4 regions of the Micromonospora sp. NPDC049497 genome follow, and region 3 is predicted to be linked to each of the others. Evidence: riboswitches for the same ligand, from Rfam matches in the RefSeq annotation. Region 3 holds a riboswitch; each other region holds the start of a gene.

Region 1 (4,144 bases), on a different contig from region 3:
CCACCTGCCGGTCGGCCTCCGCCGGATGCCGGAAGTGCCCGGTCGGGTTCAACGTGTACTCGTTGCGCCGGCCCACGCGGGTGCGGTGCAGGTAGCCGCCGGCCTCCAGGTCGGCGACGATCGCCTGGGCGGCGCGCTCGGTGACACCCACCTCGTCGGCGACGTCCCGCAGCCGGGCGGTGGGGTTGCGGGCGATGGCGAGCAGCACGTGCGCGTGGTTGGTGAGGAAGGTCCAGTTCCGGGTGCTCCCGTGCTCCCCTGTCGTCGCCATGTCGTCATCGTATGACCTGGCGTTCGGGTTTTGGTCCCGCCCCCGGGCCGGGAAAGTGACCACCGTTGTCAAACACATGAAGTGCAGATCACGTATACCTTGACGTGCCTTGTCGTGCGTGTGACGGTGGAGGCGGCCCGCGTCCACCGTCGGCCGGGGTCCGACCAGGTCCGTCTCGTGAGCACGAGGTGAGCGAATGAGTCGCGTCGAACCGCCCGGCGTCCCACCGGGCCCGAGAACCCCACGGCAGGCACTCGCGGAACTCCAGGCCGGCAACCGGCGCTTCGTCACCGGCGCGCCCCGCCATCCCAACCAGGACGCCGGTCACCGCGCGGCGGTCGCCGACGGGCAACACCCGTTCGCGGTGGTCGTCGGCTGCTCCGACTCGCGGCTCGCCGCCGAGATCATCTTCGACCGCGGCCTCGGTGACCTCTTCGTCGTACGCACCGCCGGGCACACCCTCGGATCCGAGGTGCTGGGGAGCGTCGAGTACGCGGTGACCGTCCTGCGTACGCCGCTGGTGGTGGTGCTCGGGCACGACTCCTGTGGTGCGGTGCAGGCAGCGTGCGAGGCCGCCAGGACCGGCACGTCACCCGCCGGGCACCTGGGTGCGATGGTGGACGCCGTCGTGCCGAGCGTGCGCCGGGCGGAGGCCCAGGGCGTGTGGGACGTCGACGGGATCGTCGACATCCACATCGCGCAGACCGTCGAGGCGATGCTGGCCAGCTCCGACGCGCTCGCCGCCGAGGTCGACGCCGGCCGCTGCGCGGTGGTCGGCATGTCGTACCGGCTCACCGCCGGTGAGGTCCGCACGGTGGCCGAGATGTCCGCGGGCGGCCCGCCGGTCGCGTCGGTCGACGTGCCGGCCGCCGTGACCGCCGCCTGACCGCTACGACGAAGGGCCGCCCCCGGTCGGGGCGGCCCTTCGACACGCTGTCCGGGTCGCCGTCAGAGCAGCGACACGTGGACGTGGTCGGTGTGGTTCGAGGGACCGCTGTACGACTTCCACCCGGTCGCCGGGAACCAGATCTGTCGGTTCCAGATGACGTAGTAGATGCCGAGCCGGTCGGCGTTCCGGACCAGGAAGGCGGTCAGGTTGTTGCCGTACATCCGGGTGTCGTTGTTGTACCAGGACCGGAAGCCGCTGTTCTGGAGCGACCAGTCGCAGGCGCGGCCCTTGGGATGCTCGTACGGCCCACCGGACCGGTAGCAGCCGACGAACCGGGTGAATTTGGCCCGCCTGACCTCCTTGTACATGTGCAGCGTCCGGGGCGTGACGCAGCCGGAGGTCGTGGGGTCGGGCTGGCTGCACGACTCGGGCCGCCAGTCGCCGTCCGCCGTCCGGCCCGGTGCGACCCGGGCGACCGGTGACGTGGCGTTCACCAGTCCGCCGGTGAGGCCGGTGCCACCGACCAGGTCGAGGGCCTTCTCGGCCGCGGCCCGATCCCGGTTGATGTTGTTCCTCAGGCGCTGCTGGTCCCGGACCTCGGTGTCGACCGCCAGCTTCGCCTGTTGCACGCGGGCCTTGGCCGCGTTGACCTCGGCGAGCTGCTTGGCGTTGACCATGTTCAGCTCGTCCAGGGCGCCCGCGCGCTGCACGAAGGAGTCCGGGGTCCGGGCCTCCAGCAGCATCGACACGGCGCCGATCCGTCCGCTCCGGTACGACTGGGCCGCGATCTCGTTGACCTGCGGCGCGAGCGCGTTCAGCTCGCGCTGGAGCCGGCTGACCTCCAGCTCCAGCTCCTGTTGGCGCTTCTGCGACTTCTTCAGGGCCGCCTCGGCCTTCACGAAGTCGCGGTTCTTGGCCTCGATGACGTCGTTGAGCAACGTCGGCTGGCTGTCGTGGCCCGAGGGCTTCGGGGGTGCCGGTGCGGCGGACGCCGGGAGGGGCCCGACGAACACGGCCAGCGCGGCGAGCACGGCCACCACAGGTGTCAACCAGCGGCGTAGGGGTGCCGTCACAGTGTTCCCTTCCGTCGACCGCCGACCGGGTTAGCTGACGGGTTCGGGGCGGAAGTGGCCCCTACCGCATTCGCGGATTCACCCCAGGTACCTGGGTCCCCGGTTCGCCTCGCGGCGATTGGGCGGCGGCACCGCAGGCGCCGCTGCGCGCCTTCGGCGGTGACCGGCAGCGAGGTTACCCGACAGTCGTCCTGGGGATCTACGTCTGGTAGCCGACCAAACGAGCTATTTCGAAGCCAAAGTCGATGACCAGTGACGCGACTATCAGGCGGGTGGGGCCGCGTGATCACGCTACGCAGTTTCACCATGCGGTGTCCGTGCTCCTGTCTCGGTCGGGCCACCTGCCGGGGGTGGCGGGGGAGGTGTCCGTCGCGCGGGGGGCGCTCAGCGCCTCCAGCGCCTCCGCCCGTACCGCCGCCCGGGGGAGCGGCGGGTCGGGCGGTGTGTCGCCGGCGGTGGCCGTACCGCCCCGCCGGCCGGCCGTGGTGACCACGGCCGCCAGCGCGGTGGTGAGCGGCACCGCGGCGATCAGACCCAGGGTGGCGACCGCGCTGCGGACGATCTCCTGGGCCAGGAACTCACTGGTGAGGATCTGGGTCACCGCCCGCGAGTCGGCGGTGAGCAGGAGCAGCACGGGCAGGGAGGCGCCCGCGTACGCCAGCACGATCGTGTTCACCGTGGAGGCGATGTGCGCGCGGCCGACCCGGGTCGCCGCCCGGTAGAGCTGCAACCGGGTCAGCCCGGGGTTGGCGTGCGCCAGTTCGGTGACCGTGGCGGCCTGGGTGACCGTGACGTCGTCGAGCACGCCGAGCGAGCCGATGATGATGCCGGCCAGCAGCAGCCCGTGCAGGTCGACGTCGGCCTGGTACATCGACAGCGTGGTGGCGTCCTCGCTGCCGTACCCGGTCAGATGGGTGGCGGCGGTGGCGAGCGTGCCGAGCACGCCGGTCAGCACCAGGCTGCCGAGCGTCCCGAGCACCGCCACGGACGTCTGCGCGGTCACCCCGTGGGTCAGGTACAGCACCACGAACATGATCAACGCGGCGCCGACGACCGCGACGAGCAGCGGCGACTGCCCGGCGCTGATCCCGGGCAGCACGAAGGTGAGCAGGATGGCGAAGCTCGCCGCGAGGCCGGCGAGCGCGGCCAGCCCGCGCCACCGCCCGAACGCGACGATCGCGGCGGCGAAGAGGGCCACGAGCCAGACCAGCGGTGCGCCCCGCTGGTGCTCCGCGATGTTGTAGCTGCTGACCGTCGGGTCGGCCGGATCGAGCAGCTCCACCAGGATGATCTCGTCGCCCGCCGCCACCGTCGGTGCGCCCGGCCCGACGGGGATCGGCGTCTCCACCTGCTGCCCGGCGTCCGGCCCCTCGTCGACGCGTACGGTCACGCGGCCGCACGGCCCGTCCGTGGCGCCCGGTGGCCCCTCCGGGGTGTCGGGTCGCGGCGGGCAGGCTTCGCTCACGACTCTCGTCACGGTGCCGTGGTAGCGGGGCGGCTCCGTGCCCTGGTCGGTCTCGGGGGCGTTGCGGGGCCAGAGCACCAGGGCGGCGACCATGGTCGCGACGAAGAGGGGGACCACCGTCGCGACGAGGATCCGCCGCACCCCGGGCGGGGTGGACGGAGCGGGACGGGTGTGGTCGGCGCCCATGTGCGTGTCTCCCAACGAATCCTCAGGCGGGTACGTGCCAGCGGGCCGGTCGGTTCAGGGTTCCGACCACGGCGGTCACCGCGAACCGGGGAGATGACCCTCCCGTGTCGGTTCGGCCACGTACCGCGACGGTCCGGTCCGGGTGGCCCCGACCACGGGCGGTCGGCGAGGTCGCCGACCGGCTGCGGGCGCGGGTCGGGTGGTGCGGGAGCCGGAGAGCCATCGGCCGAATCGTAGCCACCGCCACCCTCCGACGCCGC
Region 2 (4,144 bases), on a different contig from region 3:
GACCACCACCTTGAGGTCGGCGCCCTCGCCGACCAGGAGGGGCTCCAGCACCTGGCCGATCTCGCCGCCGAGGGCGGTGCAGAGCACGACGTCCACGCCCAGGGACATGATCATCCGCGCCTGCCACACGCCCTGCCCGCCGGGATGCAGGTGCAGCTCCGGGGCGTCGCTGGGCTGGTCGACGGTCACCGTCAGCCGGGGTGTCGGCGCGAAGACCATCACGTGCCCGCTCATCGCTCGTACCCGCTCATCGGTCCCGCCCTCCGCAGCTCTGGATGCCATCCGTGATTCCCCCCGACCTGACCGTAGTCACCACGGCCGGCGAACATCGGTCGTCCGGCGGGTGTCGGGCGGGGCGTTGCCAGCACAGCGGTCGTAGGCGAGGATCGGGCGACGAGGCGACGGTGGGGAGACGGCGTGCCGAGGCGTGAGTCCTTCACCTACACCGTCCAGGCCCGCTGCACGCCGGCCGAGGCCGTCGCGCTGCTGGCCGACCCGCAGCGGCAGGCCGACCTGCATCCGTTGATCGTCCGGGTCCGTCGGATCCGGACCCGGCCCGGCGCCCGGGCCAGCTACGCGATCACCGACCGGCTCACCGTCGGGCCCCTGCGCCTCCCGCTCACCTACCGGGCCGACGTCCTGGTCGCCGACCCGGACGAGGTGGTCACGGTGGCCCGGCAGCGACCCGCGACGACGGTGCGCAACCACACGCGGCTGCGGGCCGAGCCGGACGGCGTCCTGCGGATCGAGGTGGAGATCGTCCTCACCGCTCCGGCGCCGTTGTTCGGCTACGCCTTCGCGCAGGCGCGCGCCGCTCACCTGGCCCTGGCCAGCCGGCTGGGCGCCGCCCTCGACCAGCGCCCGCCGTCGACCTGAGCGACCGTCCGGTGGGCGTACGCGACGGCCCCCGGTGGGCTGCCGCGAGGCGTCCACCGGGGGCCGTCGGCGCCGGTCAGTAGACCGACAGGTGCACGTGGTTGGTGTGGTCGCTGGAGGGGTCGCCGTTGGCCCCGCTGTACGACTTCCACCCGCTGCTGGGCAGCCAGATCTGCCGGTACCAGATCACGTAGAGCACGGCGAGCCGGTCCGCGTTGTTGACGTAGAACGCGGCGAGGTTGTTGCCGTACGTCCGGTCCCCACCGCTGGCGTCGCCACCGAAACCGTCCTGCTGGGCGGCGAAGTCGCAGGCGCGACCCTTCGGGTGCTCACCCGAGCCGCCGGGCCGGTAACAGGAGACGTACCGGGTGAAGCCGGCCGCCTTGGCCTGGTTGAGCGCGTGCAGGGTGCGCGGCGTGATGCAGCCGTCCGCCGGGGTCGGGTCGTTCACGCTGCACGACTCGGTCGGCCAGGAGCCGTCGGGGTTGCGCGGTGCCGGCTTCGCCGTCGCGCTGGCGGTGCGGCTGCCGCTGCTGGTCGGCGGGCTGGACGCCCGCTCGTTCGCCACGGTGAGGGCCTTCTCCGCCTGCTGCTTGCGCTTGGCCATCACCGTCTGCTGCTTGGTCTGCTCCCGGATCTCGACCTCCACGGCCAGCTTGGCCTGGGCGGCCTTGTCGCGGGCCTCCTGGAGCTGGCGCAGCGCCCGGTCCTCGTTGGCGGCGACCTGGTCCAGCGCGGCGGCGCGGTCCATGAAGCCGTCCGGGGAGCTGCTGTTGAGCAGGGCGGAAGCGGCGCTGAGCCGACCGGTGCGGTACGCGAGACCGGCGAGGTCCCCGACCTGCTGGCTGCGCTCGGCCAGCTCGGTCTCGTTCTTCTTCACCTCGGCGGCGAGCTGCTGCTGCCGCCGGAGTGAGGTGTCCAGGGCCCGCTTGGCGTCGAGGTAGCCCTTGCTGGCCGCTTCGAGCTGGGCCCGCAGGGCGGGGGTGCCGCCCTCCACATCGTCCCCGGGGGCGGCGAGGGCGGCGGTCGGGGCGGGGGCGGCGCCGGCGGGGACCGGTGTGCCGCCCAGGGCGACGGCGAGCGTCGCGGCGATCAGGGCCGCTGTCCGGGCGGCGCGTCGTCGTACGGGTGTTGGCATGCAGGTGTCCTTCCGTCAGCCGCCGACCGGGTTAGCTGACGGGTTCGGGACGGAAGATCCCTACCGCTGACGCGGATGCACCCCAGGAACGCGGTTCCCCGGTTCGCCGTGGCAGGCGATTAGGCGGCGGCCACCGCCGGCACCGGTGGGTGCCGCCTGGCGGAGGCCGGATCAGAGCCTACCGGTGCTGGTGGGACGCTTGCAGCGGTGGTGACGCATGGTGCGCACGTCCTTACCGACAAAACCGGCATAAGCGCACTTTACACACTCTGAATTAAGGAGATGCTCAACACCACTCGACTGTCCCGCAGGCCCCGGGAGTCGCCCCGGGCTCGATCTGCAACGTGGCGTGGTCGATCCGGAAGTCCTCCCGCAACGCCGTCCGGGCCGCCGTCAGCACGGCGCCGACCTCGGCGTCGGGGGTCGTGGTGAGGTGCGCCGAGGCCACGTCCATGCCCGACGTGAGGGTCCAGACGTGGAGGTCGTGCACCTCGGCGACGCCGGGCACGGCGGCCAGCCGGTCGTGCACGGCGGTGACCTGGAGGTGCTCCGGGGCGGCCTGGACCAGGATTCGCAGCGCGGCCCGGCCCAGTCGCCACGTGCGGGGCAGGATGAACACACCGATCGCGACCGCGACCAGCGGGTCGGCCCACCACCAGTCGGTGACGGAGATCAGCAGGGCCGCCCCGATCACCCCGAGTGAGCCGAGCAGGTCGCCGAGGACCTCCAGGTACGCCCCCTGAAGGTTGATGTTCTCCTTGGCGCCGGGGCGCAGCAGGCCGAAGGCGACGAGGTTCGCGAGCAGGCCGAGCACGGCCACCACCAGCATCGGGCCGGCGGACACCTCCGGGGGGTCGCCGAACCGGCGTACCGCCTCGACCACCACGTAGACCGCCACGCCGGAGAGCAGCACGGCGTTGGCCAGGGCGGCCAGCACCTCCAGCCGGTACAGGCCGAAGGTGCGCTGCGGGTCGGAGGTGCTCCGCCGGGTGGCGGTGATCGCGGCCAGGGCCATGCCGATGCCGAGCACGTCGGTGAACATGTGCCCGGCGTCGCTGAGCAGCGCCAGCGAGCCGGTGCGGAGGGCCGTCACGGCCTCGACCGCCATCAGCGCGCCGAGCAGCGCGAAAGCGGCCCAGAGTCGCCCTCGGTGGCGGTATGCGGCGTTCGCGATCGAACCATGGTGGTGGTCGTGCCCTGCGCCCACGCCGAAACCTCCGTCGCAGTCCGGACCCACGTCAAATCTATGCTCACATCGCAATGTGTGCAACTGAAGTCGGTCTGTCGACGTCCCGGATCAGCCGGTCGGCTCGACCGTGGTCAGCCGCTGGGTGGCCCGGGACAGGGCGACGTAGAGGGTCCGTACACCCGAGCCCGGATCGGCCCGGATCTCGCCCGGCGCGACCAGCGCGACCCCGTCGTACTCCATGCCCTTGGCCTCCAGGCTGGTCACCACCTGGAGTCGTGGTCCCCCCAGGCCGCCCAGCCAGCCCGCGACCTCGTCGCGGCGCGGCACCGGCGTGACCACGCCGACGGTCCCCTCCACCTCCGCGAGCAGGGCGGTGGCCGCCTCGACGACGGTGGTCTCCAGCTCCGACGCCGGCACCACCAGCTGCACCGGGTCCACGCCGGTCGACCGCACCGCGACCGGCAGCGGAAGGTCGGGGTAGAGCCGGCGGATCTCGGCCGCCGCCACCGCGAAGATCTCCGCGGAGTTCCGGTAGTTGGTGGTGAGGGTGAACTGGTGCCGACGACGCCGGCCCAGCGCCTGGTCCCGCGCCCGGGTCAGCTCCTGCGGGTCGCCGGTCCAGGCGGTCTGCGCCGGGTCCCCGACCACCGTCCACGACGCCAGCCGCCCCCGCCGGCCGATCATGCGCCACTGCATCGGCGAGACGTCCTGCGACTCGTCGACCACGACGTGCGCGTACTCGCGGTAGTCCTCCGGCCGCTGCCGGGCCGCCTCCCGGGCGACCCGCTGCCGGTCGGCGAACGTGCTCAGCTCACGCACCCCGCCGGCGAGCCGGTACGGGTCCCGCTTCGCGCGGGCCGGCTTCATCGGCTTGCCGAGCAGCTCGTCCAGCTCGTCCAGCAGCGCCACGTCGGCGATCGTCAGCCCCTCGGCGCCCAGCG
Region 3 (4,144 bases):
GGCCCCGATCCATCGCCGGGCGGCGGTCCCGCCAGGTCCCGAAGTCGCGTACGGCGATCTGGACCGTGCCGTCGGACACCCGCAGCCGGACGCGCACCTCCGGCCGGGTCGGCCGCTGGGCGTGCTCCACGGCGTTGTTGACCGCCTCGGACGCGGCCAACAGCAGGTCCTGCACGATGCCCGGGTCCACGTCCAGCGACTCCAGGGCCGTCCGCACGTCGCGGCGCATGGCCGAAGCGGAGGTGGGCTCCGACGGGTACGTCCAACCGGTGTCCAGTGCGGTCACCGGGCCGTAACGGTCCACGTCCGTCCACGGCTGCCGACCGGCGCCCTCCACCTCGACGGGCGGCCGCACGCCGTTCACGCCGAGACTCGGCGGGGCCGCACCCGCGTCGACGGCGGAAGCGGGCTGCGCGGCGGCCTGTGGTGATCCCGTTCCGCGTACCACTGGAGTGTCACCCCGACCGGTCGCCGGCGGCCGGACCACGGCGGTGGCGTGGGCCGGGTCCTCCGACGCGCGGACCGTGCCGCCGTCGGTGGGCGTGCCGTCGGCGTCCGACTGCCGCGCCCGTGCGCGGGCACCGTGCAGAACGGCCCGCACCCGGGCGATCAGCTCCGCGGTGGCGAAGGGCTTGACGATGTAGTCGTCGGCGCCCAGGTCCAGGCCCGCGACGCTGGCGTCGCCGCCGGCGCGGGCGGAGAGCAGCATGATCGGCAGGGCCCGGGTCGACGGCTCGTCGCGCAGCCGGCGGACCAGCTCGAAGCCGTCGACGTCGGGCATCATGACGTCGGTCAGCACCAGGTCCGGCCGGTCCCGGTAAATCGCGGCGAGGGCGGCGCGCCCGTCGCCGACGGTCTCCACCCGCCAGCCCTGTCCGGCGAGCAGGCGGGCCAGGTACGCGCGCATGTCGGCGTTGTCGTCGGCGACCAGGATCCGGGCCCCGTGCGCCTCGTACGCGGAGGCGGTCGCCGATGCCGACGCCGCGTCGGTCAACCAGCCGGCCGCCTCCTGCACGGCGGCCCGGGCGGTCCGGCCCCGGGCCGGCTCGTCGGTCGCGGACGGCGCGTCCCGACCGACCGCCGCCCAGGGCAGCGCCACGGTGAACGTGGCCCCCGTCCCCACCCGGCTCTCCACCCGCACGTCGCCACCCTCCAGGCGGGCAAGTTCCCGTACCAGGGCCAGGCCGATGCCGGTGCCCTCGTGGCTGCGGGAGCGGGCGCCCTGCACCCGGTGGAACCGTTCGAACAGGCGGGGCAGGTCCTCCGGGGCGATGCCGATCCCCGTGTCGGCGACGACCAGCCGGACCTCCTCGTCGTCGGCCTCCACCGCCACCCGGATCCGGCCGACGAACGTGTACTTCAAGGCGTTGGACAGCAGGTTCGTGACGATGCGTTCCCAGTTGACCGGATCGACGGCGAGCGGGCGGGGCAGCGGCGGGCACTCCACCTCCAGCCGCAGACCGGCCCGCTCGATGGCGGCCCGGAAGACGCTGGCCAGTTCGGCGGTCAGGCCCGGCAGGTCGATCTCGCGAGCCTCGCTGCGCGCCCCGCCGGCCTCCAGGCTGGAGAACGTGAGGAGGTTGTTGACCAGCGTCAACAGCCGGGTGGCGTTACGCCACGCGGTGTCCACCCGTTCCCGCTGCGCGGCCGGCAGCGGATGCTCCGGATCGTTGAGGGCGTCGGCCAGCGGACCGAGCATGAGGGTCAGCGGGGTACGGAACTCGTGGCTGACGTTGGTGAAGAAGGTCGTCTTCACGCGGTCCAGCTCGGCCAGCGCCTCGGCGCGCCGCCGCTCCTCCTCGTACGCCGACGCGTTGCGGACCGCGACCGCCACCTGCTGCGCCAGCAGGTGGAAGAAGGACCGGTACGCCTCGTCCAGCCCGCGGCTCGGGCTCACTCCGACGAGCAGCACCCCCAGCGGCTGGTCCGCCTCGGCGGACGGCAGGGGCAGGGCCAGGGCCGAACCGACCGGGTCCCCCCAGGGGCCGCCGGCAAGGGTGAGCCGGTCGGCGACGCCGGTGACCTCGGTGGCCGTGCCCGCCGCCCCCTCCCGCAGGCCCCAGGCCCGCCCCTCGCCCGTCGGCACGCTCTCCGGAAGCGCCGCGGCCACCACGTCCCCGCCGACGCACGCCGCCCGCCGCAGCACGCCGCCGTCACGCAGGTAGATCGCGGCGAACGGGACGTCCAGCGCGTACCCGCCGACGGCCTCGGCCAGCCGGTGACAGGTGCCGGCCACGTCCACGGTGCGTCCGTCCCCGCCAACCGTCAGGTCCCGCAGCAGACGCAGCCGGCGCTCGCCGACCACCTGCTCGGTCACCTCGCTGCACACGGTGAGCACCCCGACCGTACGGCCGTCGTCGTCGCGGGCGGGCGCGTGCGAGACGCTGAAGTACGCCTCCTCGCGGTAGCCGGAGCGGTCGAGCAGCAGTTGGAGGGCCGGCACCCAGCTGGCCACCCCGGTCGTCATCGCCTCGTCGATCAGCGGGGCCAGCACGTCCCAGCCCTCGGCGAGGGTGACCCGCACGTCGCCACCGAGGGCGCTGGGGTGTTTGTCCCCGATCAGTGCCGAGTAGGCGTCGTTGTAGAGCTGGGTGAACTCCGTTCCCCACAGCAGCAGCATCGGGTACCGGGACGACAGCACCATCCGCACGGCGGCGCGCAGGCTCTGGGGCCAGCGCTCGACCGGGCCGAGGGGCGTCGAGGACCAGTCGAGCCGTGCCATCAGCCGTCCGGTGTCCCCACCGCCTACGAAGAGGTCACCCACCCGTTGCGTCACCCTCGACCGAGTCCCATCGCAGCCCCGTTCCGGGGCCCACCACCCCTTGCTGGCGTTAGCTGCCCACATCCTGGCACCTGGGCACGCTCGCGAATCCGCCGCCACCCCGGAGATCGTCTGTACCCACACGCACCCGTCTCCACACCACCTGTGGTCCCCGCCACAGGTCACCATCGGGGAAAGCTGGCGCGACCACAGGTGCGGACGGGGCGCAAGTCGGCGGCCGGTGCTCCCGCGCTGCGCGGTGAGGAAGTTCACGAGAAGTGGGCAATCGACGCGAAGCGCCCCTAACGTCGAGCGTGTTCGCGACGCGAACACCACGGTCGGTAACGCCTAATCCTGCCGCCGGCCGTCGGAACCCGTCACCCAGGCACGGAGCGGGGGACCCACACGTTCCTCGGTGCACGTCACCTCGGGGTGAAGCCGCCCTCGGCGGCCGGGCTCCTCGGCCCGAACCCGACAGCTGACCTCGCAGGCGTGGAGGACACATCGATGGCATCTGACTACCAGGCCCGGCACCGTCGCACCGCCCGTCGTACCGCCGTCGGCACCCTCGCCGTCGGCGCCGTGGCCGGCGCGGTCGCGATCTTCGGCCCGGCCGCGCCGGCACAGGCCGACAGCGTCAACTGGGACGCGATCGCCCAGTGCGAGTCCAGCGGCAACTGGAGCATCAACACCGGCAACGGCTACTACGGCGGCCTGCAGTTCGCCCAGAGCACCTGGGAGGGCTACGGCGGCCTCAGGTACGCCAAGCGGGCCGACCTGGCCAGCCGCGGCGAGCAGATCGCGGTGGCCGAGCGGGTGCTCGACGGCCAGGGCATCGGCGCCTGGCCGACCTGCGGCAAGCGGGGCGGCTCCACCAAGGCGTACACCCCGAAGAAGACCGAGCGGTCCTCGGAGACGAAGCGCGACTCCGGCACGACGAAGCGCGACTCCGGCAACGAGCGCTCGACGCGGAACACCACACCGTCGGGCAGCGGCGAGACCCACGTGGTCGAGCCGGGCGACACCCTCGCCAAGATCGCCACCTCGCACGGCGTCGACGGTGGCTGGCGTGCGCTGTACGAGCGCAACGAGCGCGTCGTCGGCGGCGACCCGGGCCTGATCTTCCCGGGTCAGCGGCTCAGTCTCTGACGCGTACCCCATTCACGACGCCCGGCCGGCACCACCGGCCGGGCGTCGTCGCATCGCCGTCCGCGACGGCTCGTATCCTTTCCGCGAACCTTCTCGTGGTCGTCGAGCATGAAAGGACACGGTGTGAGCAACCGGACCGAGACGTTGGAGTTCCAGGCCGAGGCACGTCAGCTGCTCCAGCTGATGGTCCACTCGATCTACTCGAACAAGGACGTCTTCCTGCGCGAGCTGATC
Region 4 (4,144 bases), on a different contig from region 3:
GCCCGCGCCGCGCGCCGCGGACACCGCGCCGCTCTCCCCGACGGCCTGAATCCGGCGGAAAATTCTTTACAAGTTCTCACCGTTGTAAAGGTGCCTCCGTCCCGGCCCCGTCCGGCCGTCGGCGGACGTCAGCGGTACGGGTCGACGAGGGCGAGGACGGCCTCGGGGTCCTCGACGTGGGCGTTGTGCCCGAGGCCGGGCAGCGTGGCGACCGGGACGCCGAACTCCTTGAGCTGCGCGTCGGAGACCAACGGGTCGTTCTCGCCCCGGGCCAGCACCACCGGCACGTCGGTAGCGGCCAGCAGTGCCGCCAGGTCGGGCTCTCCCGAGGCGAACGCGGCCGGGTCCATCGCCAGCCGCCACCGCCCGTCGACCTGCCGCAGACCCGCCTCGACCAGGGGATGGTCGGGTGCGAGGAGTCCGGCCAGGCCGGAGACCCGCAGGTAGCGACGGGCGGCCTCGTCCCGGCCGGCGAACCAGGTCACGGGCCGCGCCGCCAGGTCACCGGCCTTCGCCAGCTCCCCGGGTGACCAGACCGCCTTGATGCCCAACCCGACGACCGCCTCCACCGGCAGCCCCGCCGTCCGCGCGGCCAGCGCCAGGCCGACCACGCCGCCGAGGGAGTGCCCCAGCACCACGAGCCGGTCGGTCGGGGCGAGACTCCCGGCCAGCCGGTCGGCCAGCCCCGTGAACGAGTACGCCGGCAGCGGCGGCGACCAGCCGTGACCGGCGAGGTCCGGTGCCAGCCAGCGCCCCGCCCAGCGGCGTTCCAGCAGCGGCGCCGAGGGCAGCCACACCTCCCCGGTGGCGCCCATGCCGTGCAGAAGCAGCAGGACGGGACGCCCGTCCCGGTCACCCGATTCATCGACCATGCGCGCAGTCTGCCACCGGCCGGACCGCCCGGGCGAGAGCCGCGACGCCGGTACGACAACGGGCGCCGACCCCCTGCTCGGAGGTCGACGCCCGCGGTGGAGCGCGTCGGTCAGGCGGAGTATCCGCGGGTGGCGGCCCAGTTCGCCAGGTCGATGGCGGTCATCCAGTACGCCGGGGTCGCCGGGTCGGCCGAGTCGGCGATGCGCACGAGGCGGCCGTCGTCGGAGTAGCCGACCACGGCGATGTAGTGGCCGCCGGGGAACGAGTGCCAGCCGCCCTCGGTGTCGGTGGCGGTGCCCGCCACGTTGACCACGACGCCACGGCCGTCGGCGATGGCGGCGACCACGTCGGCCTGGAGCCGGTCCATCTGCGCCGGGGTGGCCGCGCCGCCCGGGATCATCCGGGTGCGGTACGGGTCGCCCTTGACGACGGCGTTGAGGACGCGGGTGGTGTCCTCGGCCGAGTTCGTGCCCATCTCGGTGGTGCCGAGCGGGCCGGCGAGCTGGTCCTGGGTGCGGGCGATGCCGGTGGCGCTCAGGGCGTTCCGGACGGCGGCCGGACCGCAGTTGAAGTAGGTGGTCTGCGCCTCGTAGTCGTACTTCAGGATCTTGCGCGTCGGCGCCTTCGGCGGCTCCGGCTTGCGGGTCAGATCCGGGTTCGGCGCGGCGGTGCTGGCGGCGGCGCTCGGGGACGCCGGAGCCGCACTGGCCGGAGCGGCGCTGGACGGGGCCGCGGCGGTCCGGGCCTCGCCGCGCGACGCGACGGTGGTGTCGCCGCGCAGCTCCGCCACGCCGACCGGGGTCTGCGCGGCGGCCGGGGCGTCGTCGCCGCCGGTCAACAGGGCGCCGCCGGAGGCCAGGACGAGCGCGGCGGCCGACGCGGCGGCCACCTGGTACGGGCGCTCGGAGGCCAGTCGTCGGAGCTGTCGCTTGAGGTGGTGCTTCACGTGTTCCTCCACGGGCTCGGGGGCGAGCGGCACACCGGGTCCCCGCCGCGCAGGACAGCGACGGGCCCTCCGCGCGGACGACGTCGGCGCGGCGGTGGACCACTTCTGGAGAGGGCGCCCGGGACTACCGGGCAGCGCGGTGGGTCAGCTCGCGGCCACCGGCCGGGCGAGCACGGACACCGCGGCGCCGTGGAGACGGCGGAACAACCAGGGGGTGGGTGCGTGCTGCACGAGTGCAACTCCTTCCGGTGCCGCCTACCGGGTTAGCTGACGGATTCGGGCGGGAAGTACGCCCTACCGCGGGCCGTGGGCCCGCGGATTCACCCCAACGTGCACTGGGTCCCCGGTTCGTGATCATCACGATTGAGCGGGTCGGCGCGGCGTCGCTCCTTGCGATCGGGAACCGCACCGGACGCGCCGACACTACTGGCCGGTCACCGCCCTGCCAAGCCGCTCCCACCTGCGTAAACCTGTTTTGCGTCAGCAATTTTACGGCAGTTATGCACTGACGAGACTCAATGGGACGGGGGTCGCGGGAACACCCCTGAAGGGGACAACGGGACGAGCGTGCGTGATCGCCCCCGAACCGCCGGGAGCAATCGACCGGGCTGAGTCGGATGCCCCGTTCCGGAAACGTGTGACCGGCCTCACCGAAAAAGCGGGACAAAATCGCGCCGGAGCGCCGGAGCGCGGAACGCAGGCCGCTGCTCAGCCCACGCGGGCCGGCCGCCACCGCGCGGCGGCCACCGGCCGTGGCGCCGGCGCCACCTCCCGGGCCGCCGGCACCCGCCCCGGACGCAACCGGGCCGCCGCCGCGTACGCCTCGGCGGCGAGCGTACGCGCCGCCTCGGCGGCCACCTCGGCGTCCCGCCACGCGGCCTGTTCCCGCCCGGCTGCGGCCCGGTACGCGGCCAGCTTCCCGTCCCGTACCGCCCGAGCCAGCACCACCTCCTGCTCCACGGGGTGCCGGCGCGGGTTCCAGCCGTGCCGGTGGCCGAAGACGTCACTGAGCTGGCGGGCGGACAGGTCACCCCGCCAGTGGGCGGCCATCGCCGTCTGGTGCAGCCAGCGCTCCCGGGTCGCGTACTCGGCCGGGGTGCGGGGCGTGCGGGGGCTGGGCAGCGCCCCGGTGCCGACGAAGCGGCGGGCGGCGGTCTCCGCCTCGTCGTACGCCGTCCAGGCCCGGTCCACCTCCTCCTGTACGGCCAGCCACGCCTCGCGGCGCCGCCGGGCGGTCTGCGCGGCGCCGGCCGCGGCCACCGCCACCTCGTCGGCGTACCGGCGCAGGTCGGCCAGGTCCTCGACGGGCGGGGCGGGCGGGTCGTCGGTGGGCTGCTCGCGCTCGGGACGGGCGACGAGCACGGTGAGCACGGTCAGGGCGAGGACGAGCAGCACCGACCAGATGGCGGTGGCGCGGGGCACGTCGAGGAGGAACTCGTTCAGGACGATGGTCATGGCCGGCAACCTCACTCAGGAAGCGGAAGAGACGTCGGGTGCGCGTCGGGCCGACTCACCCCGGGTGCGGGATGGTCGAGGCGCGGGATGCGCGGTGGGGAGCTTCGGGGAGGCGGTGCGGGCGTACGCCCGGACGGGTCAGGCGACCGGCGGCGCACGGGATCCAGGGGCGGCCGGGGCCCGGCCGGCGGGCGCCCGGACGGCGGCGTCCGGCACGGCACAACCGGCGGACACGGCTGCCTCGGCGGCGACCGGCGGTGCCGCCGGCTCGGGCCACGACAGGCCGGCGAGCGCGCCCGGTGCGACCTGCACCGCCGGGCCGGGCAGCATGCCCGCGACGCCCGCCGGGACGGCGAGCACGACGGACGGGACGGCCACGGCGGGAAGGACGGGTGTCGTCGCCACGGCGGGCGCGGCGGCGCCCAGGGTGAGACCGGTGGTCAGGGCGAGGCCGACCAGCAGGCGCGACGCCCAGCGCGTCACCCACCACAACGGACAGGTGAGCGCGACCGGAAGCACGACGTCACGCTACCCCCGACGCCGCTCGCCCGCATTGCTGGCGGGCGTGTCGACACCCACCCGTCACCCGCGATCCACCACGGTGGACACCGCTAGCGGTGGTGCGCGTACACCCGGGGTCCGTCGTCACCGGCGGCCTGGGCCGACGGGACGGACGGCGCCGCCGACGGACCCGGCACGGCGCCGTCCGCCCGGTCCCCCACGGGTGTCGACGCCGAGCGACGGCGCGGCCCGAGCCGGCGCATCATCGGCGTCTCCACGAAGCGGTGCAGCAGCCCGGCGAGGACCAGGTTGACCAGCCCGAAGCCCACCACCGCCGCCGGGCCCCACCATCCGGGCAGGCCGACGCCG

The links. Region 3 has a riboswitch for cyclic di-AMP ahead of ACIBR0_RS17565 (transglycosylase family protein). Riboswitches for the same ligand answer to the same signal wherever they lie in the genome.
Region 1: linked by a shared signal. The riboswitch ahead of ACIBR0_RS23065 (coiled-coil domain-containing protein) and the one ahead of ACIBR0_RS17565 (transglycosylase family protein) in region 3 are both predicted to bind cyclic di-AMP.
Region 2: linked by a shared signal. The riboswitch ahead of ACIBR0_RS04000 (coiled-coil domain-containing protein) and the one ahead of ACIBR0_RS17565 (transglycosylase family protein) in region 3 are both predicted to bind cyclic di-AMP.
Region 4: linked by a shared signal. The riboswitch ahead of ACIBR0_RS20945 (C39 family peptidase) and the one ahead of ACIBR0_RS17565 (transglycosylase family protein) in region 3 are both predicted to bind cyclic di-AMP.

Annotation. Positions count from the first base shown of each region.
Region 1 covers NZ_JBITMC010000019.1:18,070-22,213, forward strand. The annotation lists gene ACIBR0_RS23055 (helix-turn-helix transcriptional regulator) at 1-271, opposite strand, end outside; gene ACIBR0_RS23060 (carbonic anhydrase) at 468-1,157, shown strand; gene ACIBR0_RS23065 (coiled-coil domain-containing protein) at 1,220-2,233, opposite strand; cyclic di-AMP (ydaO/yuaA leader) riboswitch at 2,238-2,368, opposite strand; gene ACIBR0_RS23070 (YibE/F family protein) at 2,535-3,884, opposite strand; gene ACIBR0_RS23075 (hypothetical protein) at 3,907-4,107, opposite strand.
Region 2 covers NZ_JBITMC010000002.1:161,065-165,208, forward strand. The annotation lists gene ACIBR0_RS03990 (1-phosphofructokinase family hexose kinase) at 1-234, opposite strand, end outside; gene ACIBR0_RS03995 (SRPBCC family protein) at 418-876, shown strand; gene ACIBR0_RS04000 (coiled-coil domain-containing protein) at 953-2,014, opposite strand; cyclic di-AMP (ydaO/yuaA leader) riboswitch at 2,019-2,150, opposite strand; gene ACIBR0_RS04005 (cation diffusion facilitator family transporter) at 2,301-3,221, opposite strand; gene ACIBR0_RS04010 (HelD family protein) at 3,312-4,144, opposite strand, start outside.
Region 3 covers NZ_JBITMC010000012.1:643-4,786, forward strand. The annotation lists gene ACIBR0_RS17560 (ATP-binding protein) at 1-2,764, opposite strand, end outside; cyclic di-AMP (ydaO/yuaA leader) riboswitch at 3,097-3,269, shown strand; gene ACIBR0_RS17565 (transglycosylase family protein) at 3,269-3,910, shown strand; gene htpG (molecular chaperone HtpG) at 4,019-4,144, shown strand, end outside.
Region 4 covers NZ_JBITMC010000015.1:144,922-149,065, forward strand. The annotation lists gene ACIBR0_RS20935 (CDP-glycerol glycerophosphotransferase family protein) at 1-49, shown strand, start outside; gene ACIBR0_RS20940 (alpha/beta fold hydrolase) at 129-872, opposite strand; gene ACIBR0_RS20945 (C39 family peptidase) at 983-1,831, opposite strand; cyclic di-AMP (ydaO/yuaA leader) riboswitch at 2,057-2,199, opposite strand; gene ACIBR0_RS20950 (hypothetical protein) at 2,528-3,274, opposite strand; gene ACIBR0_RS20955 (hypothetical protein) at 3,413-3,793, opposite strand; gene ACIBR0_RS20960 (acyltransferase family protein) at 3,886-4,144, opposite strand, start outside.